Regions from separate parts of the Methylophaga sp. SB9B genome, predicted to be linked through region 1. Evidence: riboswitches for the same ligand, from Rfam matches in the RefSeq annotation. Region 1 holds a riboswitch; each other region holds the start of a gene.
What was found. A riboswitch is a leader RNA that binds a small molecule or an ion and turns the genes downstream of it on or off. The one in region 1 is predicted to bind cyclic di-GMP.
Positions count from the first base shown of each region.

Region 2: another riboswitch for cyclic di-GMP. It lies ahead of E8Q33_RS11755 (VPLPA-CTERM sorting domain-containing protein); the one in region 1 lies ahead of E8Q33_RS00035 (hypothetical protein).
Region 3: another riboswitch for cyclic di-GMP. It lies ahead of E8Q33_RS15945 (VPLPA-CTERM sorting domain-containing protein); the one in region 1 lies ahead of E8Q33_RS00035 (hypothetical protein).

Region 1 covers NZ_SSXS01000001.1:1,189-10,206, forward strand. Annotated here, with positions in the region: gene E8Q33_RS00005 (hypothetical protein) at 1-945, opposite strand, end outside; gene E8Q33_RS00010 (ExeA family protein) at 1,347-2,237, opposite strand; gene E8Q33_RS00015 (CpsD/CapB family tyrosine-protein kinase) at 2,241-3,080, opposite strand; gene E8Q33_RS00020 (sugar transporter) at 3,118-4,875, opposite strand; gene E8Q33_RS00025 (autotransporter domain-containing protein) at 4,891-6,078, opposite strand; gene E8Q33_RS00030 (polysaccharide biosynthesis/export family protein) at 6,115-6,666, opposite strand; gene E8Q33_RS00035 (hypothetical protein) at 6,788-7,294, opposite strand; cyclic di-GMP riboswitch class I at 7,324-7,411, opposite strand; gene E8Q33_RS00040 (hypothetical protein) at 7,675-8,199, opposite strand; cyclic di-GMP riboswitch class I at 8,233-8,317, opposite strand; gene E8Q33_RS00045 (hypothetical protein) at 8,483-9,007, opposite strand.
Region 2 covers NZ_SSXS01000011.1:24,706-35,690, forward strand. Annotated here, with positions in the region: gene amt (ammonium transporter) at 1-3,325, shown strand, start outside; cyclic di-GMP riboswitch class I at 3,576-3,653, shown strand; gene E8Q33_RS11755 (VPLPA-CTERM sorting domain-containing protein) at 3,667-4,251, shown strand; gene E8Q33_RS11760 (hypothetical protein) at 4,538-5,257, opposite strand; gene E8Q33_RS11765 (DUF2971 domain-containing protein) at 5,378-6,040, opposite strand; gene E8Q33_RS11770 (hypothetical protein) at 6,085-6,891, opposite strand; gene E8Q33_RS11775 (cold shock and DUF1294 domain-containing protein) at 6,990-7,622, opposite strand; gene E8Q33_RS11780 (hypothetical protein) at 7,705-8,106, opposite strand; gene E8Q33_RS11785 (ATPase) at 8,222-8,680, opposite strand; gene E8Q33_RS11790 (hypothetical protein) at 8,714-8,959, opposite strand; gene E8Q33_RS11795 (DUF748 domain-containing protein) at 9,069-10,985, opposite strand, start outside.
Region 3 covers NZ_SSXS01000004.1:9,892-20,876, reverse strand. Annotated here, with positions in the region: gene E8Q33_RS05490 (ammonium transporter) at 1-1,333, opposite strand, end outside; gene eutC (ethanolamine ammonia-lyase subunit EutC) at 1,349-2,257, opposite strand; gene E8Q33_RS05480 (ethanolamine ammonia-lyase subunit EutB) at 2,250-3,662, opposite strand; gene E8Q33_RS05475 (helix-turn-helix domain-containing protein) at 3,841-4,851, shown strand; gene E8Q33_RS05470 (5-carboxymethyl-2-hydroxymuconate Delta-isomerase) at 4,841-5,179, opposite strand; gene E8Q33_RS05465 (hypothetical protein) at 5,204-5,536, opposite strand; gene E8Q33_RS05460 (FlxA-like family protein) at 5,642-6,001, shown strand; gene E8Q33_RS05455 (glycine cleavage system protein R) at 6,236-6,802, shown strand; gene E8Q33_RS05450 (PFL family protein) at 6,813-8,186, shown strand; gene E8Q33_RS15945 (VPLPA-CTERM sorting domain-containing protein) at 8,260-8,871, opposite strand; cyclic di-GMP riboswitch class I at 8,887-8,964, opposite strand; gene E8Q33_RS05440 (hypothetical protein) at 9,087-9,575, shown strand; gene E8Q33_RS05435 (EAL domain-containing protein) at 10,040-10,985, shown strand, end outside.

The DNA of each region.
Region 1 (9,018 bases):
ATTGTTTGTGATCTTCACTCCAATGAATGATTCATCTAGTTGATTGCCTGGATCAACCTGAATTCCCCAACAATAAGGCGTTACCTTACCCACTTCTTCTTTAATTAAATTGTTATCAATAACCAAATCTTTAATAATGCCGTGAACCACTAACGAGCTACCAGCACATTTGCCATTCACCATTGCTGATTTGGTTAAAGTGTTTCCACGTATTGTAATGCCTCTATTTTCAAAACTTTGAGATTTGTTAGGGCTGTCTATATAGATATTATGGTCGAATCGCTCAACACGACCATTATTTTCAAAGATATTATTTTCAATCAAGCAGTCATTGCAACCACCTAACCAACCTTGTTTATGATTGTTGATAATAAGTGAGTCACGTAATATCAAGCGATTGTTTGCCTGATTCCCTGAAGATGCTTTATTTGCACCAGCTGCGTAAAAACCCACGTTGAAACCTTCAATATGAACATTTTCAACAATCATGTCATTTACTTCGTTATAAAGCATGATCCCAGCGCCGGATTTTTCATTACTAATAATCGATAGATTTTTGACTACGTAGCCACCATCGGGCCTTGAATCACCACCATTTTGAAAGTTGAAAGGTGTTTGACCAACAGCTTGAATAATAGGTTTAGGTAAAGTTTCTGAACCATAATCCCCGATTGTGCATACTTTTGCAGCACCACATCGTGAATTAGATAATCTAACTTCTTTATCCGCATAAAAAACACCACCACGGCAGAAAAGAACACTGTCCCCAGCAAACATCTTATTGAATGCTTCGATCGCTTTTGCATGAGTTTTAAATGGTTTAGCTTCAGACTTACCATCATTTGCGTCATCACCCGTGTCACAAACATAGTAGTTTTGAGCTTGAGAAGTTGCGCTGAATAGAATCAGCAAAGAAGCACCTAGCAGTTTAGAAAATAGATTCATGACCATCCCCCCCGTTATATAAATAGATGATGCGGGTCAAATGATATGACTAATAATATAAAAGAATAGTGATTCGATTCACACATTCTTAAACGACCCCGAACGAAATTGTTGTTATGACTACTAGTGAGCAAAATTATGCTTACTTATACGTCCTAGAGGTTACCTTAACATAAAAGGATGTGATTATTTTTAGACGGCTAAAATAAAATGCCCGGTGTTACCACCGGGCCAAAAAACTCTGGGGGGCAGAGGATTTTTAAAAGGTCATATCGTTCATTTGGCTTAATATCACCTCCGCGAAAGATTGGAGATGAATGAATATTAAATTTAACGGTCTTTGATTAACGTGACATTATTCACATTTCGTAATGATTAGCATTTATAAGGAAAAAATCCCGTTATTGAAGCTGAATATTATGTTGCTCCAGTAGCCAACCTCGAACTCTTTTAACGTCAGGGTTTTCTGAAAAGTTTGATTGAACAATCCGCGTAGCCTTTTTATCACGGATCATTTCTAATAGCAGTGGAACATCGATTTCCTGTTTATCTTCAGCGAAAGCGTATACCAATGCAAAGTCACACAGGTTATTGATTCGGCGTGGAATTCCTTCGCTATAACAATAGATTACCGCGCAAGCTTCATTTGTGAATATCTTTTTACTAGACCCTGCAATCTGGAGTCTGTACTCAATATAGTTCTGAGTTTCAGGATAACTGAGAGCTTTTAAATGAAATTCCACTCCAATCCGTTGAGCAAATTGTTTTAGTTCTGGCAGGTTTAATTTATCAATGAGTTCTGGTTGACCAGTTAAAACCAGTTGCAAAAAGATATCTGAATCAATATTCACATTGGATAATAAGCGTAACTCTTCCAGGGCTTGAACAGACAGGTTTTGAGCTTCATCAACAATCAGAACTACTCTTTTTCCTTGAGCATGTTGTTCGACTACAAAGTTAATGTAGTCACGATAACGTCCTGCATTGTCAGTGGCGGTTGAGTCAATTTCAAGGGAATCTAATACCCAAGTCATTAGTTCACCAAATGACTCATGGGTGTTATTAATTAACCCAATTACACAATCATCTTCAATTTTCGATAAAAGTGCTCTTATCAGGGTAGTTTTACCCGCCCCGATCTCCCCCGTTACTACAGTGAATCCAGCATGGCTCATTAAGCCATACTCAAGCATAGTTAATGCTTTTTTGTGATTAGGGCTTAAATAGAGAAAAGTGGGATCTGGAACCAGATTAAAGGGTTTACTTGTCAGTCCAAAGTGTTCTGTATACATGAATTAATAATTTTGATGTTCAGGATGATGGGCTGCTTTATTTACTACAGTACCAAGCAGATGAGAGCCTTCCAATAATTGTAGAGATTTCGTGATATTGGATTCGTTATTTTTGCCATCTTCGAGAACTAATAATGTACTGTCAAAATAACCAGCAGATAACAAAACATCATCAGTTTGTAATAACGGGGGAACATCAAAAATTATCACACGTGAATCATATTGCGATTTAATATCAGTAACCAAACTTGCCATTTTTGGACTAGATAGAAGTTCTGCAGAATCGTCAGCTCTGCCAAGTCCCGGCAAAATAACTAAACGTTTAATGCCTGGGTTCATTAACACTTCTGACAACTCATAGTTACCTGATAGATATTCACGAAGGCCCAGAGAAGGTTTTAAGCCAAAGTTTTTACTTATGCTTGGGTTACGAAGATCCATATCCACCAATAAGACAGTTTGGTTCAATTCCATTGCAATGGCGATAGCCAAATTAGCTGCAACTACTGACTTGCCCTCTCCGGCTGTTGGCGAGGTAATCGCCAAGGTTTGCCAACGATTACTACGCATTTTTTTTAATACTTGCGTGCGTAGCATCCGAAAAACAGCGGACTGAGGATTATTGTAAAACCCTGCAATTATCCGGTTACGTTCAAGTGTACTGTTTGAAACATCAATGACTTTGGTTTGCGAATAAGATATCGACTCTAATACATTTTCTTCCAGAGGGTCTTCCACACGATTTTTTACATTTCGTGTGTCGATATTATTTTTGGGTTTAATAACAGGCTGTTGGGCATGTTTTTCTTTTGCTTTATCTAGTGCTTTCTGAATTCTATCCATTATAAGTTACCAATCTATTTATTGATTTAGGGTGCTGTTACAGCAAGCTAAGCTTGTTCAGCAACTTGAACCAGAATACTTCCAGATCCATTACGAAAAAATGAAACACTGCAATGGCAGCAATACCAATTAAAATTAAAACAATTAGCCAACGATAAATTAAAGCTCGTCTCTTACTTTTCTCTTTTTCAGTTCTAATAAAGGGTATTACAACTAAGGGAGGCTTACCGACAATACGAGAAATATTGCTATAACCACGGACACCACCAAAGAACATTTCTATTAAAAATGCTAAGCCAACTCCAGAGCCAACAGAAGCCATAAACCCCATTGCTAAAAGTTTTGGACGATTTGGTTTTTCAGCTGAACTTGGAACCTGTGGTGGTTCAATTAAAGTAAAACTTTCACCTTTATTTTCAGATTCTAATGTTTGTGCGAGCTCTGCTTGTAACTGCTTGGCACGTAATTGCTGATATTGATTCAACTTGTTTTCATGATCACGCGTTAAGTCCATATAGGCACGTTGTACCTGATTGGTTTGCACTACGCGGTTTTCATAATCAACAAGTTTAGCTCTCAATCTTTGCTCACGATCTCTCAGACGACCAATTTCGCGCTGAATTGAATCAATTTTGGCTTTGACTTCAACATAAACAGGATTAGTGTTACTCGTCTCTACTACTGCACTGCTGACATCTTCAGCAGGAAGATCTCTTAAACGTTGCTGTAACTTGGCAAGATTTGCTTCCTCAGCTTTTACATCAGGATGCTCACTGGCATAACGTTGTTTGAGATTTTGGAGATTAGACTGAACCGCAGTTATTTCGGCCTCAACTGACTGTCTTGGTGACAGTGTTGAACCAACTTGAGCTTCTAGAGAAGCGACTTCACGTTTAACACGCTGTAAATCCGGGTGATTTTCTGAATAACGGCTCTGCATAGACCGCAATTCTGCACGTAAACGTTCCAAGGCAACTTGTTCAGGAGTTGCTTGTGGCCCCGCCACAGCACCTGGCACGTTTTGTTGTGGAATCATTGATAGCTGCAATGACATGGTAGTGATTTGATCACCTAGAACCATGATTTGATTTTCAACTGCTGCAATTTCCTGCTGAGTATTTTGTACCATTGACAAGTTGTACTGAAGCAGATCTGGCAGGCTATCGCTGTATTGATCACGAAATTCGGCAATTTCTCTTTCAGTTTGCTGAACTTCTTTCTGCATCCGGTCACCCTCCAGTTTTAAAAACTGCGTGGTGTCTTCGGCTCTATCTGTTCGAGTTCTAACGTTTTCATTTAAAAATTCTGTAACCAGTTCATTTGCAACTTGCTGCGCAATGCGAGGATCTTTATCTAAAAAAGAAACCCGAAAGGCAATACTGGCGCGTTTAGCTCGACCACTTACCGGGTCAGTGACGTTCGCCTGAACAATATTGACACTAACATTCTCTCTAAACAAAGAGACAATTGGACCAGTTGTTGGAGATTTTTGGCGTTCTTCTGCGTATAAATTGTATTTGTTAACAATCTGCATAACACGAGTCGTTGTCATCAATCTTTGCTTAATGACTTCAATACGCTGATCTGCATAACTGGTGACGGTTGTTCGGATTAAATCTTGCGGAATTTCTTGTGATTCAATCAGAATAAGGCCTTCTGATTTATATGTCGCGGGTAAACTATAGGTAAAAATAGCTACACCGGTCATTAAAACTATTGCTGGAATCAAAATCCAATATTTACGACGCCAGAAGACCTCCAAATAATCCCGAATGCCTTTTACTTCTTCTTCCATTTTTATCTCTTTAATTTAGCGGGAATAACGCAATCCATCCCAATCATACCCAACCGTAATGAACACCATGTTACCATCCGCATCTCCCCTATCAGAACTTTTTTGTTCTCTATATTGATAGCCAAAACGCAGGTTTAGGTCCTCTTGTAATTTCCATGACATACCAGGAGAAAACTGAAAGTATTCTCTATCTGTTGTATTGAATCTATCAACTGTTTGAGACTCTTGATAAGTTGTATTGATATTGAAAGATAATTTTTCAGATACTTTTCTGTCCCACGTTAAACTCACTCTATCTTGCTCATTCACATTACCTTCACCTGATGGCGCTAATGAACGTGATAGTGAAAAAGATAGGCTATTTATTTCACCTGTATATTTGGTGGAGAGATTAAAAAGGGATCCAGAACTTTTATCTGAAAGTTTAGGGCCAAGAACCGGCGTAATTTCGTTTTCTAAAGTTCTGTAACCTAATTGACCTGATATAGACCACTTTTCTGTGAGCAGATAACTACTAGTTATTGCAAGGTTATAGGTATCGTATTCCGATTGCTGAATACCTTCAGACTTATAAGTCGCATATGTTAGTGCCAAACCAGCGGTTAGCCTCTCTGTCCATGTCCGCTGCCAGCCACTGGTAACAGTATGCGTTTTATTGTCGTTAAAACTCGTACCCAATGGATTATCAATATCTGTTTCTGTGTCAGAATACTTTCTTTCACTGTAATTATAACTTGCGTATATCGAATCTTTTTCGGTCAGCTGATAACTGTATGTTGGTGCGAAATTAATACTTTCAACTGTTGCATTGGAAGCAAAATCACCAGTATCTTCTTCTGCAATTGAACGCTGCGCTCTTTCAGCATAACTGGCAGATAAACCATATGAACTACGTTCAGTATTCCAACCGGCTGAAAAGTTTGCAAAAGGATCTTCTCGGTCCAGATCTTTCAAATCTGTATATCTTTCAACGCTTAATCCAGTATTAAAAGTAATTTTCGAGTTAGCCTCAGCTCTTGATAATACAAGAGTTGGTTGAATACGAGTAAAGAAACTCCCTTCTTTATCTTCACGAAGCTGAACGTTATCATCGTAAGTGAATGTAGGAGAAAATTTTGCTCCAATTACGTATTCTGCTGCAGTTAACAATGTGGATTGACTGGCCAAAACCAGAGCAATAGGTAGCAGTACTCTGTTATTCATGTTTGCTCCATTTCAGTGGGCCAATATTCCTCAATATTAAGGAATGATAATTACATCACCACTTTTCAACATGACATTTGAGTCTAATGATTGACCTTTTTTGATACGGGCATAATGAACTGGAATAATTTCTTGTTTATCACCATTACGTCGCAAAATAATAATATTGTTTTCTTCAGCAAAGGTATTTAATCCGCCTGCCAAACTTAAAGCTTGCATAGCGTCTAATGGCTGGCTCATTGAAAACGAACCTGGGCGTAGAACTTTACCAATAATATGAACGGTATTACCGGCTACTGCATTCACGGTAATGTTTACAACTGGATCGGATATATAGTCAGATAATTTTGCTTTTAGCTCGTCTTCCAACTCAATAACTGTTCTACCTTGAGTGTTAAATTGGCCTGCAAGGGGAAATGAAATTGTACTGTCCGGTAAGATAATCACTTCTTTTTGTAATGCTTCCTCGTTCCAAACGGAGATAAACAAGCGATCACCTGGGTTTAGTGTGTAGGGTTCATCAGCATAAACATTTGATGTTATTGAGATTATTGTTAGAAAAAAAGCTGAACTGAGTAACTTTTTCATGAATCCTTCTCCGTGGCTATAATTTACTTTCAGATTCGATGATAACAGCTTAATTTGTCAAAAAAAAGGGAGCCGAAGCTCCCTTTTCCTAAAACTAACAATATTGTTAACTTATCTGGTTTTATGCAGCAGCTACTTGTGCTTTACGGCGTAAGCCGAAGAAGCCTAATAATGCTGGAGCAAATAACCATAATGCAGCTGGAATTGGTGTTTCTACACGCAGGTCATAGTTACTACCTGCTGCAGCTGTACTGATCATAATGTTAATCACATAATCAGTTGCCGCTTGTAATACCCAAAAGTATTCAGTTACACCAAGATTTAATATTGGTGTAATTGTTGGGAAAACCACATTTCCACCGTTAGTTACTGATACAGATGTACCCGCAGCTAATGGATTAAATGTCAATGACAGTAAACCACCTGTTAAAGCATCAGTAGTAACTGTATAAGAATCATTAACTGATTCTCCACCAGATACTGATGAGCTCCAAGCAGCAGTAACAACTGGACCTGAACCAATACCAACAACACCCGCATTTGCAGCGTCACCAACCAAAGTTAATGAAGCAGCACTCGCATTTACAGAGAACAATAATGCAGCAAAGAACAGCATCGCTTTTTTCATAATAATTTCCTTTAAATTGAAAAATTAAGCAATGCAACCCAGCCATCTTCAACATTAAAGTATCGAAGATCTGTAGCTTTCCGACCTTGCCTCACGACAAGTTTGGCTTTTATAACGAGACGACACTGTCTCGCGCTTAGCGTCTTCCAGAAACATCTCTCAGAAGTACAGTTGCAATTTAACAATCAAAAACTGGAAATGTAATTGTACTATGGTACTAATTACCGAAAACTTTGTGATAAGCATCATATAAATTAAGGTTAAATGTCATTTGATGCTTTGTGAATTATCGAACAACATTTTTTTAAATTATGCCATTTTCAAAAAAAAGGGAACCGAGGTTCCCTTTTTTAAAACTAACAATATTGTTAACTCTTAAATTATGCAGCAGCTTTCATTGCTTTACGACGTAAACCAAAAAAGCCTAATAATGCTGGAGCAAATAACCATAATGCTGCTGGTACAGGTACTTCACTAATACCACTGTCCAAACGTAAATCGTAGTTGCTTCCTGCAGCGCCACGACCAATCATTACGCTGATTACATAGTTTGTTGCAGCTTCCAACATCCAAGAATATTCAACAACACCCAGTGAACCAATTCTGATCACATCTAACAATGTAGTTGTAACACCATCAAAAATTGAAACCGAAGTTCTGTTAGGGATTAATGGATTAAAAGTCAGAGACAACGTTCCTGTGGTAGCAACATCAGAAGAAACAGTAAATACATCGTTAATGGTTGTGCCACCGATACCACCGGCACTCCAACCAGAAGTAACAACTGAACCTGAAGCGATTCCAACTGTACCTGCATTGGAATCTGCACCAACTAATGATAATGAAGCTGCATTAACGTTGAACGAGAACAACATGGCTGCAAAAAATAGCATCGTTTTTTTCATGAGAATTTCCTAATGATTATGAAAAAATTTAAACAATGCAACCCGGCCATCTTTAAAAATAACCCAAAGATCCGTGGCTTTCCGCCCTTACCTCACGATAAGTTTGGCAAGTCATTGATTGAAACAACAACTTTTCCAGATTTCTCTGGAAACTGATTATTAGATTGAGATAGTTCATCTAATGGAATTTTAATATAGCGTAAAAATATTTCATTATTCTTACGTTGGAAAGGAAGCGGAAGCTTCCTTTCCTTATCAAACTAACAATTGTTAACTTGCAAATTTATGCTAATGAAAGTTTATTAGCTTTACGGCGAAAGCTTAAAAAACCCAACAATGCTGGTGCAAACAACCACAATGCAGCAGGCAATGGAACTTCACTGATACCTGCAGCGGTTAAACGTAAATCGTAGTTACTACCAGAAAGTGCTTTACCAATGAATACGTTGATTACATATTCAGTTGCTGCTTCTAATAACCATGTGTACTCAAGAATACCTAATGAACCAATTTTGGTAATGCTTAAACCCACAATGTCCATTCCATCAAAAATTGAAACAGCAGTAGTTGGGGCTAATGGATTAAACGTTAAAGATAGAGTGGCAATAGCAGCTATATCACTTGTAACTGTATACGCATCACTAACGAAGGCACCACTAGCTAATGGTGATGTTGACGCTGTTACAACTTCTCCCGAACTAATACCAACTGTACCTTTATTTCCAGCATCACCGACTAAGGTCAAAGATGCTGCACTAGCGTTAAAAGATAGTAACAAGGCTGCAAAAAATAGCATCGTTTTTTTCATGGTAATTTCCT
Region 2 (10,985 bases), on a different contig from region 1:
CCGCAGTAAAAATGCGATTAACGTGGCACTTAAAAACGCGTTTGATTTGATTGTTGCTGCCATGCTCTTCTGGCTGTTTGGGTTTGGCATTATGTTTGGTGCCCATGAAGGTCTGACACTCGATACCCACTGGTTTATCGCCGATTTTTCCAAAGACGAATTCTGGCACGCCAGTTTTTTCTTTTTCCAATTAACCTTTTGTGCCACAGCTGCAACGATTGTCTCCGGTGCCATCGCTGAACGCAGTCGGTTTGTGGTTTACATCATCATCACGGCCTTGATCAGTTTGCTGCTCTATCCGGTGTTTGGTCACTGGGTTTGGAGTAGCGCCGTTAATGAGTCTCCTGGCTGGTTGGAAGCCATGGGTTTCACCGATTTTGCTGGCAGCACCGTGGTACACAGTGTCGGTGGTTGGGTAGCACTGGCCGCTGTGATTGTTATTGGGCCACGTGCCGGACGTTTCATTCGAGGCCAAATACAAAACATTCCGGGTAGCAACCTGCCACTTGCGATCCTAGGCATGTTGTTCTTTATGATCGGTTGGATAGGTTTTAACGGTGGCAGTACATTGGCTTTTACCACCGCCATTGCTGGCATTATCGTCAACACTATTATCGCAGCAGCATCCGGAGGTATCACCGCGATCCTGCTATCCAAAACGCAACCGGATAATAGCCAAACCACCTCTCTCACTATTAACGGGACATTGGCCGGATTAGTTGCCATTACCGCCGGCTGTCATGTGGTTTCAACTCCACAAGCAGCAATGATTGGAAGCCTTGGCGCGCTAGTGATGTTTCTGGCTGAAAAACAAATGCACCGGATGCAGTTGGATGATGCCATTTCGGCTGTGCCAGTTCATTTGGCTGCCGGTATCTGGGGTACTTTGGCCGTCGCTATTTTTGGTGATTTGCAACTGCTTGATACTGGCTTAAGCCGCGCTGGGCAATTGCAGGTTCAGCTGCTTGGCATATTCTCCTGCGCACTGTTTATTTTCCCGCTGTCACTCACTTTTCTTTTTTTATTAAATCGTTACATACCTTTACGCGTCAGTTTTGAAGCCGAGCAACAGGGGCTGAATGTTTCAGAACATGGTGCGAGAACCGAACTAAGCGATCTGCTTTCAGCCATGCAAACTCAAGAACGTAGTGGCGATCTAAAACAGCGCGTGCCGGTTGAGCCTTTTACAGAAGTCGGTCAGATTGCATCACAATACAACCGGGTGATTGCTAACTTGAACCGTATGGTGACCCGCACCCGATTAATTGTGCGTGATATGCGTGACGGGGTTATCACCTTTTCCAGTCAGGGGATTGTGACCAGTGCCAATCCAGGAGCAGAAATTCTTTTCGGTCTACCTGCCCACCAGTTAGTGGGGCAACCAACTGAAGTGTTGCTCCATGAACAAAATAAACAAACGTTTACGGGCACACCACCTGAGCATTTATTTGTCACCCTAGCCAGCAGTCAACAGCCAGGGCCTTATGAAATTGTTGCTAAAAACAGTGAAGGTAACGCCTTCACACTAGAGGTCACCACTACCGCCAGCCCAACCGAGGAAGGCGTGCAATACAGCGCGATGCTTAGGGATATCAGCGAAAGAAAAAAGATGGAGGCTCGACTGCATCGTCATTCGGAGCTGGCTCAAGTCACACTGGAAGCTATCACTGAAGCAGTTGTCACCTGTGATGCAGCCTATAACATCGTCTACCTTAACCCGATGGCCAGTGAACTACTGGGGCAGACATCTGAACAAGCATTCGGCAAACCGATTGACGAGATTATTCTCATTGAAGACACTGAAACGACACAAATTAACATCACGGCTTTGTGTAAGGAATATTCAGATAAATCACCTAACACCAGCCAAAAGCGCCTATTTCTGCTGAAAAATAAGCAAGGTGATGAATTTGAAGTACAACTGAACTGTGCGCCCTTGCTCGATACTAACCGCCAGAATATAGGCTGGGTTGTTGCACTACAGGACATTACCCAAAACAGCCGTTTGGAGAAGATGCTCACCTTCCAAGCGGTGCATGACACCCTAACTGGCCTAATCAATCGACGTGAATTTGAAAAGCGTTTGGAATCACTGATCTATGAGGCACATCATGATAAAGCGGAGCACCTGCTCTGCTATCTGGATTTAGACCAGTTCAAATTAGTGAATGATACCTGTGGACATAGAGCCGGTGATGTTCTGTTAAAGCAACTATCAAGTCTTCTGAAACCCGTACTTCGCCAAAGCGATACCTTGGCTCGGCTGGGTGGGGATGAATTCGGAGTTCTGCTGACTCATTGTCCTATTGAAAAAGGTTTGGACATTGCCGAGACACTGCGAAAAACCGTCACTGCTTTTCGTTTTTCCTGGGATGGTCAGGTGTTTTCTGTCGGTGTCAGCATCGGCTTGGTCAGTATTACAGAAGCCAGTGGCAGTCTCGATGAAGTGTTGAGCCATGCTGATGCTGCTTGCTACGCGGCTAAGGATCGCGGGCGTAACCGGGTGCACCTGTTTCAACCGGATGACATTCAGGCCCAGGAACGCCAGGGTCAAATTCAGTGGGCCAGTCGGTTACAGGAAGCACTCGATAAAGACCTTTTCCGGCTCTATTTTCAGACTATTGTCCCGCTTGAAAACAGCGATAACACCTTGCCGCATTATGAAATTCTGACTCGCATGATCGGTCCACAGGGAGAAATCATTCCACCAGGTGCCTTTATTCCGGCGGCCGAACGTTTTGGGTTAATGCCCAAGATCGACCAGTGGGTCATTCGTAACACACTGGCTTGGATGGGCGATCAACTTCGCCAGAACCAGCAGCCCGTGTTTTGCTCGATTAACTTATCTGGTGCCTCAATTGGTCGCGAAGACTGCCTGCAATTAATTCAGGAACAACTGGAGAAACGCAAAGTACCGGCAAATAATATTTGCTTTGAAATCACCGAAACCGCCGCCATCGCTGATCCAGCCAATGCTGCTAGATTCATTACGGAGCTGAAAAGCTTAGGTTGCCAGTTTGCTTTGGACGATTTTGGCAGTGGCCTGTCGTCATTCGGCTATCTCAAACAATTACCAGTCGATTACTTAAAAATTGACGGTATTTTCATTCAGGAGCTAGCCAACAACCGGATTGACCAAGCCATGGTGGCATCGATTAACAACATCGGCCATATCATGGGATTAAAGACCATTGCCGAATTTGTTGAAGACGCTGCAACACTGAATATCCTGCGGCAGATTGAAGTGGATTATGTTCAAGGGTTTTATCTGTCACGACCAGAACCCTTGGAATCACTCATGAGTGTCCGGGTAATGCCGCGCTAAATGGAGGATATTTAGGACTAAAGGTTGGGGCATACCCCAAATGCTCAAAGTTAATTGACTGAAAATATTGGCAGGGGATCGTTCACTGGCTGACCCCTTGAACTCTTCAATTAATAAAAATTAAATATACTCAGTTCTGATCAAACGACTTTAGTGCCAATAATTAGACCTGAATATTGAAAAATAATAACAAAATACAATACAACTCAAACAGTTCGTGGAGCTATAATTATGTGAGATTAAAGTTCTTATTTTTGACTGCCAAACTTAGTGTGAGCCAAGGACGGAAAGCCTACAGCTGTTAAACCAACAGGGCTGGGTTGCAAAACATGGAGTGATTTATGAAAACCTTTATTAAAGCAACAATGTTTGCAGTTTGTTTACTTGTATCAACAGCATCTAATTCTGCATCAATTGATATCATTGATAATGGTGATTATACGACCGACAGTATTTCTGGATTGGATTGGTTAGATCTGACGATTACGAGGGGTATGAGTTACAATCAAGTGATTGCAGACATTAACTTTGAAGGTACTTTGTCAGGCTGGCGTTATGCTACCGTCACGGAGTTAACTGCATTAATCACCAACTCACAATGGCGGACGGATAGTAACTCCCAACTTTGGTCATACTTAGGAGGAACATTGGCGATAGGCTATGCTGACTTCATCAACGGAATTTATGGATCAGTTATTAACTCAAGTGTACCAAATGCACAATTGTATATAATTCGAAGCAATGGAAATCGTTATTTCCGACCGTTAAACAGCTATCTTGATCCGGATTTTGCTAATGAAGGTTTAGGCTCATTTTTGGTCAGAGAAACACAATTATCAGCGGTACCAATTCCAGCAACAGCTTGGCTACTAACATCTGCTTTGCTAGGTTTTTTTGGTTTACGTGGTAGAGCTAAACAACGTTAAAACAAACACTTGACCCGTCCTAATATAAGTTGACGGTTTAATTAAGCCAGTTGCCACTCGCAACTGGCTTTTTTATTCACCTCATCCGGTGTTCTCATCCAAAAATTCAGGTACGTTCTGGAATATTTAGGAATATTTAGGGTCAGTGTAAAAAAAGAATCTTTTTTGGTTTTCACACTGACCCTAAATATCGGACCCTAAATATCGCTTCTTGGAAGCTTTTCAAGTTGACCGACACCTTAATAGTGAGTTGCCAGCCGCGAAGTTGTTGTTAGCTATTTTGCTTTCACGCAAACCATAATGCTGCCGACGTTACAACATAACCAATTACAAAAAATCCAGTTAGATGATTTTTTGACCAATATATGTCTAAGACCTTAGCTAAGTATACAACCGAGCCAACAACTCCTAGAGAGACTCCAGCTATAAATCCCAAATAAACCGAGCTGATCACCCAATAGCCCAAGAGAATAAATACATAAAATGCGAATAGAATCCCTGCTTGGTATATTGAGTTCTCTGTGAGGGGAAAATCAAACCCGAACAATAATGCATTAAATGTGCTTATTTGATTATAAAACAATGATGTCATATTTGTTTTCGCTAAAAAATCAAGAACCGGCATTAGTAAGATGAATGAAAAAAATTTCAGAGCGTTCACGAGAAAATTGAGTGCGTAGCTCTGAAATTTAGTAAACCACTTTATAGAAAACCACATTATTGCAGCCCATAAAGTTACCAACGAGCCATAAAATTGCCATGCTCCATCACCAAACAATCCCTTTCCTACAAAAAAGAAAGTCAGATAAATTAAGGCCATCCAACCAAAAAATGAACCGATTTTGTCTAGGGTGTTTTTCAAACCTAGCTCTTTAATTTTAGAAACTACACCAGAAAACCCCTGATCAAAGACTTTCATTGATTCATGAGCGGAATCATTAAGGAATACCGCATACCTAGATATCCCCAGCCCAAATAGAAGATTAAGAATCTTCAAAAAAAACATATATATTCATCCTGATAGCGGCATAACGACGTAACCAAATAGGGCCAGAGAATTTTCTCCGGCCCTTTTGTTTGAAATGCTTGATCAAACTAAATCAAGTTGGTTGACGCCTTAAATTTGTTAGGGACGATGGACATAGACTCGCGCTGCTTTATTTTGAACAACCTCATACTTGGTAAAAGCTATTCTCGACCTCATAACTTTGACTTCATTTTTATAAACGTGGAGATGCTGAGCAACGTTATATATTTTCAGGTCAGATCTAGGGCCCAAAATCACCTCTTTGAGCTCCATATTGCCTTCAAAATCACTAAAGCATAAACCAGTTGAGTCTTTTGTTTCTAGAGGAACAATAACTCTGACTTCATTTTCGTAATTCCATCCGATGTACTTCGCACATAGTAAATTTTCGGTGAATTCTTTAGTAAGACCTCCAAATTCTTGATTCATCTCTGCAACTGCGGTCATTCTCTCAGGGTAGTATGTAACTTCTTTAATAAGTGAGCCATGAATCTCGAATCCCAAACAGATCCCTTTATGCTTATCTCCGTAGTGTGCCCATAATAAAGGATTATTCCAACTTCTAGAGAAGCTGATAATACCGAATTCTTTAGCCACAGCATCCCTTCCCGCCTTGAAAGCCTCTCGGAATTCTTTATCTGAGAGGTCAACTCCAAGAAATTCGAATGGATCATTAAGCTCATTTAGCAAAGAAATCTTTATGCGTTTATTGATAATATTTGAGAGCCCATGCTGCTCTGAGGTGTAGTAGTAAACTCGCATATCCTTCGCCTAATTTTAATCAACTGAATGTCTTTTGGTGACCTCTAGAAGGGTATATCTTTATCGTAATAATCATCGCTAATTACTTGCTTCTTGACCTCTAATAGATTTTTATTTTCTTGTAGCCATTTAATGGCTGCATTTGTAACAGAATATGCCTTATATTCTTCGTTGTTATAATCCGTATCTATCAATAGCTTTTCATTTAAATAGCCTTTCTCAACCAAACCTGATACACCTAAAGCTAGAGCGATTTCTGTAAAGTTCATTTCCTTGAGCTTTTGCTCAAGCTGCCAGTGGCCAATGCTGCCACTAGTTGTTGGCCAAAATGCAAAAGCCAAAGAAAGAATCGCAACTTCATAGTCTTCAAAATCTGTTGCTTTTTCACTTCCGGGTTTAAGCATTCTAATATTGCTAATTCTTTTTGATGAATCCAGCTCGTTCCTTATCCATTTCACGATGCTTGATTCAAGTTCTTCGTAACCACTTCGTGAATCAGTGCGATAAAAAATAATTGGTCTATGTTGGATATCGAAAGGCAGTTTTTCTCTTTTTGATTTATCACAAAGTATTACTGTTGGACGGTCTAGCGCTAAAGCATATCCGAGCTCTAACCATACATTTGGATTATCTTCACTTACCTCTGCAATACAAATAGAGGCAGATTCAATAGCTGTTTCAATTTTGTCGATAACAGGATTTAGACCAAGAATTTCATCTGCGCGTTGAGGTTCAACTTCAGCCTTTAACAGAGCAGGCTTGATTGTTTCCCTATAGCGGCGATCATAAGTACCACCATCAAATGACTGGATCACAAAGCAAGTAGGTTTTGGTCGTTTATCTTCAGTCATTCATGGCACCTTTCTAATTTAAAATTGAGTTGATTAAACCAAGATTACAGGCGGTTGAAGGGCAATTGCTCAAGAGTAAAACCAACTTGATTTCCTTATTAGCCATTAAATAATGTAAGAACCACATTATTCATGAAGTTTGCCCCTTTCTCCGTATGAAGCCAAACCAACCCAGCTAAATTCAACAATACCGTTACCCAATAAACATTAATAAACGCTTTCTTAATTGATTTATGGCGTAATTTCTTCTGGGCAACATAGGCACCTGGCCAACCTCCCATTAGAGAAAGTAAGTGCAAAGTGCTTTCTTGGATTCTCCATTGGCCATTTTGAGCCGCGGATTTATCCATCGCGTAGGCGATAAACGCAATTAGGCTCATGATTAGATACAGACCGACAATAACTAGAGATAACTTCCCACTGAAGACGGATACTAATAGTCCAATGAAAAAGATAATGGTAAAGACACCACCGAAGCCTCTTTGGCTTTTTACTTTGTCTCGTTTTTTTGACTTGTGGACGTCACGAGCAAATTGGATGTTTTCAGCTTTATAACGATTGTCATTATCGCGAACGATTTCGTAGATAATGACTTCGCCATTTACTGGTCTACGGGATGGTGGGTTAAAGGCTTTAATATGGACAAAAGCACGCTCTCCACCACCATTTGGCTCGACAAAACCAAAGCCTCGATCATCATTCCAATTTGAAATTTTCCCTTGTAGCTTCATGCCTTCCCTTGATTTCTTAGCTGCCAACGTGCACTAGCAATAACCATATTCGTTTGCGAATATTGTTGACCCGTACTTTCCATCAGTATTTTTGGTTATCTCCTACATGAGGAAAGCGTATTTTTATCTCATTTAACTTATCGTAGATAGAAACAACCAATGCTTCGGTTTCCTTGCCTCCCCAACTTTCCAGGTCGGTGCCTTTAAGAGATGGGTAATTGGAGATTTTTGATTTCTTGAGGTTGTTGAAATTGAAGCCTTCTCTGGACAAGCGTTTATATTCAATAATACTTAACTTTTCTACCACATCACCTATTGCCACGCCGTCGTTTGCGATCATATCGAGATATTGCAGATTATCTTTAAGCTCGCCAATGAGTGCCCGAGAATCTCCTTTAGATTTTTTCCACCACGAAGTAATTGACTGCATTGCAGAACCACCGGCAGAGAGTGTTTTGAGCGCTGTTGGTATGGTTATATCCATGATTATTCACTCATCTAACAACAAGTTAATGGGCAACGACTATTTATAACCGATCAAAACAGACTTCGAATATCAAAGAGCAAATATGTGATTGATTCTTTGAAATTTTTCAATCTTAAATATCTTCCAATCGATTAGCTGACTGTGACATCACCATGATTTCATGCTCTTCAAAAGATCTGAGTTCTTCCATCAAGTCTTTTGCTGAATCTATATCCGCACGATCATGCAGGTAACGATAAAGGTCAATGATCTGCTGATGTTGATGAATGATTACTTGCATAATGTCGGTGGTCGAGAGTTCAGCAAATGGTGCATCACAATGATGATGTTGCACGATAGGGTTTTTATCAAAGTACTCATAGCACCAGGTATTTAATGCATGTTCATTACCTGTGACTTCGAATTGGTGCACAGCATGTCCGAGCTTTTCTTCATGCTCTGACAAATAGTTAAGCAGCATTTGTGCTCGCGTATTTTCAGTTTTATCGGCACCACGTTTCAAACATTCCGCGAGGTGTTGATGGAACTCGCTTGTCCAGTGAAGGACATCTCTTAACGTTTCAACTTTCATAATAAATTCCAGTATTTTTGTTTGCTGCTGTTATTAGGAATAGTTTGAATGACCAAAAGAACAGCCTCTATTCCTCGCCGATATCTTCGTTCCAGATTTCAGGATTTTGAGCAATGAAATCGCCAAGCATTTGAATACTTTCCTGCGAATTAAGATCGATAGCTTCCACGCCATTTTATTGAAAACCGCAGCACCAATAGGAATACCACTTTCAGCTAATCCTTGATGGGCTTCGTTGTTCGCCACTTCCAGCATTGCCTTATAGTCTATGGTTGTCATGCCAGTGATCCTTTCTCAGGGTGTGTCATTGGGGACACGATCAAAGGAGCCAGATAATATCTCCGGCCTTTTCATTATGACGTTCTAACTACCTATTCAAAACACTTATTTAGATCGTTTCCAGATCAAACTTCATGTTCAGCCAGCCATCATCCAATTTAGTAGAAACACTGTCTGTGGTTTGCAGTTGGTCATCGTTTAATTCACCGTTTTGTTTAATGAAGTCGATAACGGCTTGCTGTCTTTGCTGAGCTAATTGTTGCAACTGAGCATCGCTAACGGTTTCGGCTTCAATCAAGCGTTTTTTGAGGCTGTCGTTATAGGCCAGAACATCCAGTTCAGCTTGTGATTGCTCATTCGCATCTTCGGTTGTTGAAAATTCCTGCTGCAGGGTTTGCAAGTCGGGGCTTAGGCCTGCTTGAAGATATAAAGCTTCCAACACTTGCTGACGTTTTTCATTAAGTTGTTGTGTGGATTCTGTTTCATTCAGACGTGTATCAATTCGTGATTCCACAGCAGTTACTTGCAATCTCTGCCGATCAGCAGCCTCATCAAACGGTGCAGGGATCTGCAATGCCAGTTGTGGTCGTTGTACTAATGCTTCGACTAACTTATGCAGCTTTTCCTGCTCGGGAGGTGCCAGATCAGCTCGTCCGGCACGAAAGCGAATCTCATCAATTGATTCATCATTACCAATGCCAATCAGGCTGCCCAGAAAACGGAAAGGTGCCGACACGATATTGCGTAGTGCATTACCGATAGCCCCTCGAATCACCGGGCCCATCGCGAATTGTGGGTCGTTGACATTACCACTCACGGGTATGTTGAGTTCGATTACACCTTTGCTGTTTTTAAGTAATCCCACTGCCAGATCCAACGGTAAATCCATAGCACCTGGCGTTTCGACCCGTTCGCCTAATTTGATATCACGGATCACGATGTTGTTAGAGGCTGTTAACTCACTGTCGACAACCTCATAGGTCAGATCAATATCGCCCTTTCCTTCGGCGATCTGCCGTCCGGCAAACTTGACGGTGTAAGGACTCATTGCAGGCAAATCCAGATTACTGAATGCTAGTTTGATAGAGGTCTGAGCCATAACATCCAATGGATTCATCACACCATCAATTTCCACCATGCCATAGTCGTCAACCTGTCCTTCTAGCGCGATATCGACTGGTTGTTTTGAGCTGGTTGAAAAACCACTGATTTCGCCATTCAGGTTCTGCATAAGTGCATCAAATACAATCGGCAGATTCTGATCAGTAAACCGTGAACTGGCATTGTTAATTTTCACTCGGCCAAGCGATACGTCATAGCTGCTCGAGGTTTCTGAATTGGCGTTATCCGTTGGGCTGGCCTCAGATTCCGGCTGTTCTTTTATCAGCAATGCCAGATTGGTTTCGCCGTTTTCGTTAATTAATACCCGGCTATAAAGCGCGTCGATAATGACTTCAGATATCGCCACGCGTTGCTTGCTGAGTGAGAAATCTATGCTGTTTACAGACAGGTTATCGAGGCCTAACAACTTTTCATCAAGCTGCTGGTTATCCAGCTGCATATCTGAAAGCGTCAGGTTGCCCTGGATCGCAAAAGGCTCTTGTGGATTGGATGTGATGCTGGCGGCAGAGTCGATTTTGCCACTGACCATTTCGATATGGGCAAACTTATTTAAGTAAGGCTGCACAGGTATTAATGACAACTGATCGATGCCTGTTTCGGCTTGAACGGCCAAGCTGGGGAATAACTGCAGATCCCCTTCCGCCGTGATTTCACCGCCAGAATCCAGACTGATCAGCGTGGTAAATGGCATCTGCTGATCTTCTGTCAGACTGAAGTTTTGCAGAGTAGCAGTGAGCATCAAAGCCAGATTGGCAGCTGAGGCAGGCATTTGATCTTCCACTGCTAGACGAGTGTTATTTATTTCGATATTGGCAATATTCAGTTGTAGCGGTGCCAATTCACTCTCTGTTGGCTCGTCATCAGTATTGCCTTCCAGCAATGGCTCAAACAGCTGCAGCCAATT
Region 3 (10,985 bases), on a different contig from region 1:
CACTGGTTGTAAGATCTGCCATAGCAGGTACGCGACCTTCAGGATATGGCTTGGCCAGAAGTTCCACTTCATCAATACCGATATCTTCACAGGCTTCAGGTACCCGTAAGCTATTGGCTTTTTTCAGTAAGAATGACAAGCCGTAGCCTGGCACAAAGCCCATCAGACCCATGACGATTGCACCGACAAATTGGCCAACAAAGCTAATCGCAGGCATACCTTCAGCATTTGGTGTTCCACCGGCAAACACACCGACCAGAACGACGGCAACAACACCAGTGAAGCCATGAACACTGACAGCACCTACTGCATCATCAATACCGCGTTTTTCCAGGAATTTAGCAAATTGAACTGCAACAAGACCAGTACAAACTGCAATGATAAATGCCAGTGAAGGAGAGTAAATATCCAGACCAGCCGCTACAGAGATGATACCGACCAGACCGCCTGACATAGTCCAGAAAGGATCACGTGTTGCGATGTAACAACCAATGATGCCACCGGCAAAACCCATCAGCGTATTAAATGCAAAAGCTGAGAGGTTGGTAGGAGTGCCATAGATTGTGGTCCAACCCGTTTCGCCACCATTAAAGATGATGCAACCACCGAGGAAACCGAAGAAACCGAAGATAATCATCATCAAACCAATCAATGTCATTGGCAGGCTGTGTGGTGAAATGATTTGTGGTACACCGTTAATGAATTTGCCTTTACGAGCGCCAAGATTCATTAATACACCCAGGGTGAAGAAACCAGCGACCGCATGCACGACACCAGAAGCGCCAACATCGTGATAACCGAATTTAGTCAGTAACCAGCCATCTGGATGCCAACCCCAAGCTCCAGCCATAATCCAGACAACGCCGCCCAGGAAAATAGTCAGAATCAAGAAGGCACTAACCCTTATCCTTTCAATAACCGCACCGGATAAGATCGAGCCGGTTGTGGCACCGAATAAAGCAAAAGCCGCCCAGAAAATACCGGTTCCCATGTCTTGAACATCGGGTCCCATACTGGTTGACCAAGGAAGTGCAGCTGCCGCCTCAATCGGCACAAAACCGGTTGGGAAAGCGTTATAGATCCACCAGCCAAACAAATAAAATGCTGGAATAATCAGCGCGATAGCAAGAATATTCTTGATACCGGCTGCTAAAGCGTTTTTACTTCGTGAAGCACCCATCTCATATGCCAAGAAGCCTGCATGTATCATTAACATAATGGCGGTACACCACCAGTAAAACACTTCGACATTCATAGCCTGATGCATTTCGAATACAGCTTGCTGGGCATCCAATGCTGCCTGCAAGGATTCTAGTGTTGGCGAGTTTTCCATCTTACTATCCTCATTTTAGTTAAAGTCATTTCCCGTCCACCCCTTTTCGGTCAACTTTGCTGTCCAGCAAAAAGCTGTTTGAACGGCGCTGCTATCAATGATCTTCTCAGTTGAACGATCCTTGATAGCAACACCAGAACACTGGAGCCTGCGAGCTTCACTCAGCAGGTAAAAACATTTGTGTGCGGCAGCGGCGTATGACAGTCCAGCTAGTCGCACATTGGAAATACAGTTACGTTTATCGTCGGTCAGGCCACGTTTAGGCGACCAGGTTAGATATAAACCCAGGCTGTCCGGTGAACTGAGACCAGGCCGTTCACCAATCAGAATCAATACCGCCCGGGCGTTTAATGCTTCTCCGATATCATCACCAATCGCCACTCGACCTTGATTGACCAGGCTGATTGGTGCCAAGGAAAAGTCCGGAATTTCTTTAAGCAGTAATGGCAATAAGCTGGCAATAAACTTCACAGCATTTTGATGAATGGCTGTGGCAGATAAACCATCGGCAATCACTAAAGCCAGGTCATAAGGAGTGTTGGTGTAATGCGGTTTCAAACTGGCAAAACCAGAATCATCTAACTGACGACCAAAATCCGGACGTTGCAGATAGGTCACACGATTGATGGCCCGGCTGCTTAAAACTAATGGTGGTTGGGAATTGATTTGTGGAAAATCTTGCTGCAGCTGGATCAGCTGTTGTTTTAAGGCTTCGATATCCAGTTCGGTATGCACGGCATCACGGGCTTGAGCATGGGCTAATTGAAATTCGAGGGTTTCGCGAGTCGGGGTGCTGACACCAGCACGGCCAATACCAATTCGGGCAGCAGTAAATTGTCTGAGTTGACGCCATGGGTTGTGGATCACCATGCTGTCATCCGCCTGGGAGTCATCAACAATCAACATTTCTGCATCTTCAACCATGGTAATGCTTCACTGCAGAGCTGCTGAGGGTGCCGGCAAAGGCGGGTGGCAAATGATTGGTTAACTGAGCCAGCCCGGCATTGCTCATGATCTGCATCTTTTCCAGCCAGACTTCAAATTCCGGTGCCGCGCCTAAACCCAATACCCGGCGGGCATACAAAGCATCATGAAATGAAGTGGTCTGATAATTGAGCATGATGTCATCCGAACCCGGAATACCCATCACAAACGAACATCCGGCAGTGCCAAGTAAGGTCAGTAGGTTGTCCATATCATTCTGATCGGCTTCGGCATGATTGGTATAGCAGACATCACAGCCCATCGGCAGGCCCAGTAACTTGCCGCAGAAATGATCTTCCAGACCGGCACGAATGATTTCTTTGCCATCAAACAGATATTCTGGACCGATAAATCCCACTACGGTATTGACCAGTAATGGGGAATATTTTCGAGCTACGGCATATGCCCGAGCCTCACAGGTTTGTTGATCTAAACCGTGATGGGCATTGGCAGATAAAGAACTTCCTTGTCCGGTTTCGAAATACATGACGTTCTGTCCCACCGTGCCACGGTTCAGTGACAAAGCAGCTTGTTGGGCTTCAGCCAATATCGCTAAATTAAATCCGAAACTACTGTTGGTTTTTTCAGTGCCGCCGATTGATTGAAATACCAGATCTACCGGAGCGCCATTTTCGATGCATTCCAATGTATTAGTGACATGGGTCAAAACACAGGATTGGGTAGGGATTTCATATAAGGAAATCACTTCATCCATTAAATTCATCAACCGTGTGGCCTGAGCGACATTGTCAGTGGCCGGATTGATACCGATAACCGCATCGCCAGAACCGTACAAAAGACCATCCAGTATACTGGCTGCAATACCATTGACATCATCGGTTGGGTGGTTGGGTTGTAATCGGGTGGACAGACGTTTAGGTAAACCAATAGTGCTGCGAAACGAGGTGATTACCCGACATTTCTGCGCGACCAGAATCAAATCCTGATTACGCATGATTTTGCTCACTGCAGCGGCCATTTCCGGAGTGATCCCAGTACTGACCTGCTGAAGTACTTCGGTACTGGCCTCATCAGTCAGCAACCAGTTACGAAAGTCACCTACCGTTAAATGCGAAATAATCGAGAACGCTTCAGCATCATGTTCATCAATGATCAAACGGGTGATTTCATCATCTTCGTATGGCACCAGCGTGTCGTTAAGAAATATTTTTAATGGGACTTCAGCTAATAACAATTGCGCCACAGCCCGTTGTTCTGCAGATTCAGCAATAACGCCTGCCAATCGGTCTCCCGAACGGGCAGGGGTTGCCTTCGCCATCAAATCTGCCAAATCTGCAAATTGATAGGTTTTGCTGCCCAACTGATAACGATAGCTATGACCCATAAATTGCTTTAAATCCAATTAGATGGAATAAATATTGCACCTGAATAAACAAAGTTTACTAACTATGAATGCGATATCTATACCTAGCCAATATCGAAAATCGGCAAAAAAATATTGGGTTTATATTCAGTTACTTACTTAGGCGGTATTGGCATTATTACTAAAACAGGTAAAGCAAATGACAGAAGAACTGGAAAAATTTGCACCTAAACAAGGCGAAGCTGTATCTAAATGGTGCGTTATGGAAGCCAACGATGCAGACGAGCAAGCCCATAATCTGAAAGACTGGCAGCAGCAGTATGATCAGATAAGTAATGGTCGCTTTTACGGAAAGATTGAAGAGGTGATGTTTGAATCAATCCATGCTTTTCGTGAGCACACAAGCCAAACCGTAAGACAACAATGTAATGTCTGGCCAAACGCTATCTGGCTGGGGTTTTCCGCTGACGATAAATCATGTCGTATCAACGGTCATCACGTTAGTAGTGATCACCTGATGATTCGTCCGGGAAGCACACAATTTGAATTGGTTACACCGGAGCAATTCAATATCTTTGGCATTGTGATCAATCAAGACACCCTAAAAGAAGTTGCACGTCTGCATGGAATAGAACTGGATATCAGCCTGTTTCATTCGCCGTTACGGGTATGGCATTCAGAGAAACTGAAGTCACTGCGCTATCTATTAAATGATGTATTGAAACCACAACCGGACAATCTGATAAGGCATCATCAGGAAGATATCTTGATGATGGCGGTGCTGGAAATTTTGCAGCAAAATGACCAAGAGATTCATGAGAAACCAAGCTTTGTAAAACGCCGTGCTGTTGTGCAAAAGGTGACGGCATATCTTGATGCCCGCTCGGATAAACCCATCACTATTACCGATATGTGCGCATTGGCTTATGTGAGTCGACGTACCCTGCAATATTGTTTTGAAGATGTGTTGGGTATAAGTCCACTTAGATACTTGCGTATATCCAGGCTTAACGCAGTCCGAAGAGTTTTGACAACGGGGTTAAAGGAGGATGAAACCATTTCGATGGTGGCTCAGAAGTGGGGCTTTTTTCATGCAGGTCAATTTACTCATGACTACACCAGCCTGTTTGGTGAAAACCCGTCGGTTACAGTATTACGTTATCAGCAACAATCACCGTTTAAAGCTGTGAGTCATAGCGTTAGACAATAACCAACTTGGCGTAGCTATTACTATCAATATCAACGGCTTCTACTGTAATGGTGATTTTCGTTAAGCTGAGCTTTTCCAACGACTGCAAAATCATGGCCGTTAACTGTTGCTTTTGTTGTATGGTACGCCCGCTATGCAGACGAACCGTCACATGGATAAACTCCTTTGAGTTGTCAGCCAATTGATAATGCTCATAAGCCATTGCACGTGTTTTGATATGTGATGCATCAAATAATGCTGTTTCAAGCACCGCTTGATGTACCGCTTCAACTAACCGCGATGGTGATAGTTCAACTGTTTTGGAATATTCAATAATGCAATGCGGCACAGCATTTCCTTATGGAGATGAACGTTAGCTAAGCAACAGATAAACACAAATTAGCAACGCTACACCTGACAGACCCAGAGAAAGAAATAACAGATTGCGATAGGTTGTAACCTGTTTTTTAGCTTCTTCGGCCGCAGTTTCAAAGCCGGTTATTGCCTGCTGCATATTCTCTGCCAGCACATGAATTGATTTAGCATTCTGCGTCGCAGCTTTCTGTAGTTCTTCAATTTGTTTGATTAAAACCGGATCGGCTTTAACGGCTTCAGGCTTGGCAGTAAATGCTGGAATGGCATAGGCAGCAACTTGTGCTACATAAGGTGCAACAGCCTTAATAATTGGTAGAAATTGAATGGCCATAAATTAACTCGTGTTGGGTTGTTTTAGTTATAAGCGTAGAAAAAAATTAAAGATATGGTTTTAACTGCCGTCTTTATAAATAAGTTTGTATCTGGAAACTTTAGCATGAGTAATCCGATTTCTGTTGATATGCGATCCTTCTCCGCATCCAGTTCACCGGCAGGGAAGCAAAACGGCGGGCAGTCGTTAGATGCCAGAATTACTGCGTTAAAACAAAAACTTGTGGATTTGTTTGACGATCTGAAACGGACTGTTCAGGAGGCAAGCCCCGAATCAGCTGAAAAAGCCAAACTGATTCAAGTGCAAATCCAGCTGACACAAGCTCAAATCATCCAGCTTGAAGCGTTGAAGCAACAAAAAATACAAGATGAACAGCGAGCGCAGCAGCAAGCTGATTCAGCAAACAAACAAGCCGCTGTTAAAACAGAACCGACCATCGGTCAAAATATAAACTCCTTTATCTAAACATAACTCCTTAGCTCTACGTCATTGAATTACGCCTAATTGACCTCATTTGGTAAGCTATCCGACTAAATTAATATCAGCAAACCGTAATCCCTTATAAAAACGACGTCATCAATCAAATATGTTTTGCGATATTGTCGCAAAGTCGTTGTCTATTAAGCTTCCGGTAGCAATCATTAATGACTGGCATTGCCCACTAGATTTTAATCCATCGATCTCATACAAGGAGACATCGTGAATAAGGCACTCATTTCGGTTCTTGGCACTGACCAACCCGGCATTATGGCTGCGGTTGCCACAGTCATCACCGAACACGGCGGTAACATTGAAAACCTCAGTCAAACTTTGCTGCAATCAGTATTCGGCGCGTTATTGATGGTGTCGATGCCCGAAGATAAACAGTGCGAAGAACTACATCAGGCTCTTCAGCAAGTTGGTCAGAAAATGCGACTGTCGATTCATGTCGATCCCTGGGATGAGCGGTTAACCCCCTGGCAGGAAAATACACCTGAAGTTCAGCCCTATATCCTGACTGTAATTGGCCCGGATCGTCGTGGTCTGGTGGCCGAAGTATCAACCCAGCTGGCACGTCATGGCGTGAATATCACCAATATTCAGGCGATATTTAAAGGTGGTAAAAATCCGCTGGACAATCTGATGGTGTTTGAAGTCGATGTGCCACGTTCAACTGTGATGCAGGATTTACGTGATGCATTAGATGAAGTTGGCCAGAGACTGGATATCGAAATTGATACGCAACATCGCAAGATTTTCGAATCCGTGAGCAACATCAGTAATTAAGGAAACCCTCATGCTCAACGAAAAAGACATTATTTCAACCCTGATGATGGTACGGGAACAAAACCTGGATCTTCGCACCGTCACTGTTGGTATCAACCTGACCGATTGTGTCAGCCATGATCTGGAAACGTTCAAACGCAAAATTTACGACAAGATCACTCGTTACGCCGGGCAGTTAGTCGCATCCTGTAACCGTATCGAAAGACGTTATGGTATTGAAGTCGCCAACAAACGCATTTCCATCAGCCCAATCGGGGTGGTCGGGGCACCTTTCAGTTCTGAGCAATTAGTTGAAGTGGCCGTCACGCTGGATAAAGCTGCACATGAACTGGGTGTGGATTTTATCGGTGGTTTCACTGCGTTGGTAGAGAAGGGCATGAGTAAAGGCGATCAGGCTTTGATTGAAGCCATTCCTCAGGCTTTGACCGAAACCCAACGCATCTGCTCATCTGTAAATGTAGCCAGCACCCGTGCCGGTATCAATATGGATGCGATCCTAAAGATGGGGAAAATCATCAAACAGGCTGCAGAACTCACTGCCGATGATGATGGCCTGGCCGCTGCCAAACTGGTGGTGTTTGCCAATATTCCGCAAGATGTACCGTTTATGGCCGGCGCTTATTTAGGCATCGGTGAAGCAGATGCCGTTGTCAGTGTAGGCGTGAGTGGACCAGGCGTAGTCAAAGCGGCTTTGGAAAAAGCACTGGCTGAAGATGAAAATATGGATCTGAGCCGTGCAGCGGACGTGATCAAACAAACTGCAGCCAGATTAACTCGTGCCGGTGAACTGGTTGGTCGTGAAGTAGCGCAATTACTTAATCTGCCATTTGGTATTGTCGACTTGTCTTTGGCTCCGACACCGAATCGTAACGACAGTGTTGGTGAAATCTTTGAAGCGATTGGTTTACCGGCCTTCGGTGCTCCAGGTAGTACGGCATTTTTGTCGATGCTTAATGATGCAGTGAAAAAAGGTGGCGCGTTTGCCAGCTCACATGTCGGCGGATTGAGTGGGGCGTTTATTCCGGTTTGTGAAGATTTAACTATTGCGGAATCTGCAGCCAATGGCACCTTGAGTCTGGAAAAACTTGAAGCCATGACGGCAGTTTGTTCAGTCGGTCTGGATATGGTGGCAATTCCTGGTGATACCTCAGCTGAAATGATTTCAGCGATCATTGCGGATGAAATGGCAATTGGTGTGATCAATAAGAAAACGACAGCCGCAAGGTTGATTCCAGCGCCTGGCAAAAAAGCTGGTGATATTGTGCGTTTCGGTGGCTTGTTAGGTGAAGGTCCGGTGATGGCCGTCAATATGGGCAGTCATGAAAATCGCTTCGTTCGTTTAGGTGGTCGTATTCCGGCACCGATCCAAAGCTTGGTCAATTAACCAGACTCTTGTACTAAGAATTAAAAAGCCGTGACAGAAACTGCCACGGCTTTTTTTTAAAAGATGAAGGTAATTATAATTGTAGGTTTTTCGCTTTTCTACGCATTGCTAAAAAACCCATCAAACCAGAACCAAATAACCAAACTGCTGCTGGTAGTGGAACGGCTGAGACATGAATGTTATCCAGCATCGCTCCAACATTATCACCACCTAAGTTTCTAAAGGATAATTTGTCTCCATCCACTAAATCCACCAGGAAAGTATAGGTATGCCAATTTTCATCCCAATCTAAGAGAAGATTGTTAAGAAGTGCTCCCGCACCAAACAAAACAGAAACTTGGTCAGCAGGTCCATTACGCTGATTGCCAGACAATGCAAAACTTACTTTGTATTTACCAGCAGAAAAACCATCTTTAGAAGTCAAAATCCCTGCGTCACTAGTTGAACCGTCGAGGTCTACGCAAAAGCTACCAGTTAAACACGTGATTCCCCATTGATTACCGTTTTTGATTAAATCGACAGTACCGTCGGTGACGTCCCAATTAACGAAGCTGTTATAGTTTAAAACTGAATTAGCCTGACCTTCACCTTCAAAACCATCATATAGACTGGAAATGGTTGCAGCAAAGGAAACTGGAGCAAAACATAAGGCAGATAAAGCTAAAATTTTTACTAAATTTTTCATAGTTACATCCTCAATTTTTGCGGCTCAGCAATCTCAATTTTGAGACCTGAAACTTTCCGTCCTTAATTTGCATTAAGTTTGGCAAAAATTAAAAATAAATGTGTCATATAAAGAGTGACACAAATTCAAACTAATCCTTATTTAAACTTTTTTTAATTGTACTTTGGTACCAACGAACTTAATTAATCACCTACTGTGTATCCGGTAACTTATTAATGCATAAACTAGTTTTACAAATCATTATCCGTCAATGGGATAAATCTCAGCTCTCAGAGCAGCACAAGCAACCAAGAGAAGATTTACCGGATCAATATCCGCTCAGTTCAGCCACTGTTGCTTTATCTGATGGGCGGATTATGCTCGATCAACATGGTGATGATATCTCTGGAAATCGCATTAATTATCAGCTGATAGATGAAAATTCTTTTTTAATTGATCGTTTGCGTATTGATCTAAAAACCAAGACAGTTGAATTTAAATCTCGATTGCAGGCAGATGAACCGCCAATATTGCTGACTACGATAAATGAGGGCTGGATACAGTGTCAGTATCAATGGCGCTATCGGGTTGAGGAAGGTGGTTTTATTTACTGGCTTTACGAAAATGTAGTCATCAACGTCGGTTTTTTTAATGAAATAGATACAAATTTTTTTATCTACAAACCACCTCAGCAACGTTTTGAAAGCCTAGTGGCAAACCAGTAGTCGTCAACCTGCTATAGCAAGGTGGCTATGAACTCTTCCGATGATTGATAGCTGATGTTAAGCAAAGGAAGAGGGTAAATTCCCATACTGTGATGGACTTGCTTAGTTTTGTTATCGCTCAGGTATACAATCCATATCAAGCTACAAAATCATTTTATTATTCAATTAGTTTAATACGAATCGTAGTTGGGCAAACATCCTGTTATAAGGTGAATAATATCCCTTGTAACATTACGGTAATATGCCTAACATGCCCGGGATTTTAGGGTGATAATAGTTAAATAGATCTTAACGTTCTCATTCAGTAAATATTTTCCGGTCTGATGAGCCTCTGTTTTCAATCGTATAGTCTTATCAAACAGTCCCACAAATTATAAAAATCAATAACCTATTTTTATTGTTGATTAAGGTATCGAATAAATTTCCAATGAACCGCTCTTCCAAAACTTATCAGAACCCTAACCGTGATTAGTCGTTTAGCCGATACTTCACCGGTTGCGATTGTGAAGTTTTGTCTGCAAGAAAATAATCAGTTAGCCATACTCGACAGCACTGCGATAATTGTTGATATTTTTGGTTTGAATGCAGAGACGATAATCGAAAATCCTTCATATGCCTGGGAACGTATTCACCACGAAGACCGGGCAAAAATTCTGCAGGAAATGTCTGAATCTGCCCAAGCAATGCAGCCGTTAAATCGTGTGTGGCGTGTTTTACACCCTCATAAGGGTGAAGTTCTGGTTGACTGCAAAGCAATGCCAGAAGTCATTGATGAAAAGGGCATCGTTTGGCATGGGTATTTTCAAAATATCACCGAGATAAAACGGGCAGAGCAGGAAAATCAGGCGCATCTACATTTTCTTGAATGTATGGATCAGGTTAATCGGGCAATTCAAGGCACCAATAATCTCGAACAGATGATGAGTGATGTGCTTGAGGCTATTCTAAGCTGCTTTGATTGTGATCGGGCATGGCTGGTTTACCCTTGCGATCCGCAAAGTGCGACATGGAGTGTCCCCATGGAGCAGACAACGCCAGAATATCCGGGGGGAATGCAGGCTGGGGAAGAATATCCGATGTTTGCTCATATGGCTGAGACCATGACAACTTTCTTGTCAGCCAGCGAACCGGTGACCTTCCAATTAGATGTTGAGAGTCCCGATTCACCTGATGTCATCAAGGATTATCAAGTACGCTCGTTAATTGGTACGGCAATCTACCCTAAACTCGGCAAACCATGGGTATTTGGTTTACATCAATGTTCTTATGCACGAGTGTGGAGCAACGACGAAAAACGTTTATTCAATGAAATAGGCCATCGAATATCTGACGGCTTGACCAGTTTGCTGATCTCTCGCGAGCAACGCGAAAGTGATGAACGCTTCCGACAAGCTTTTGAATTTGCCGCTA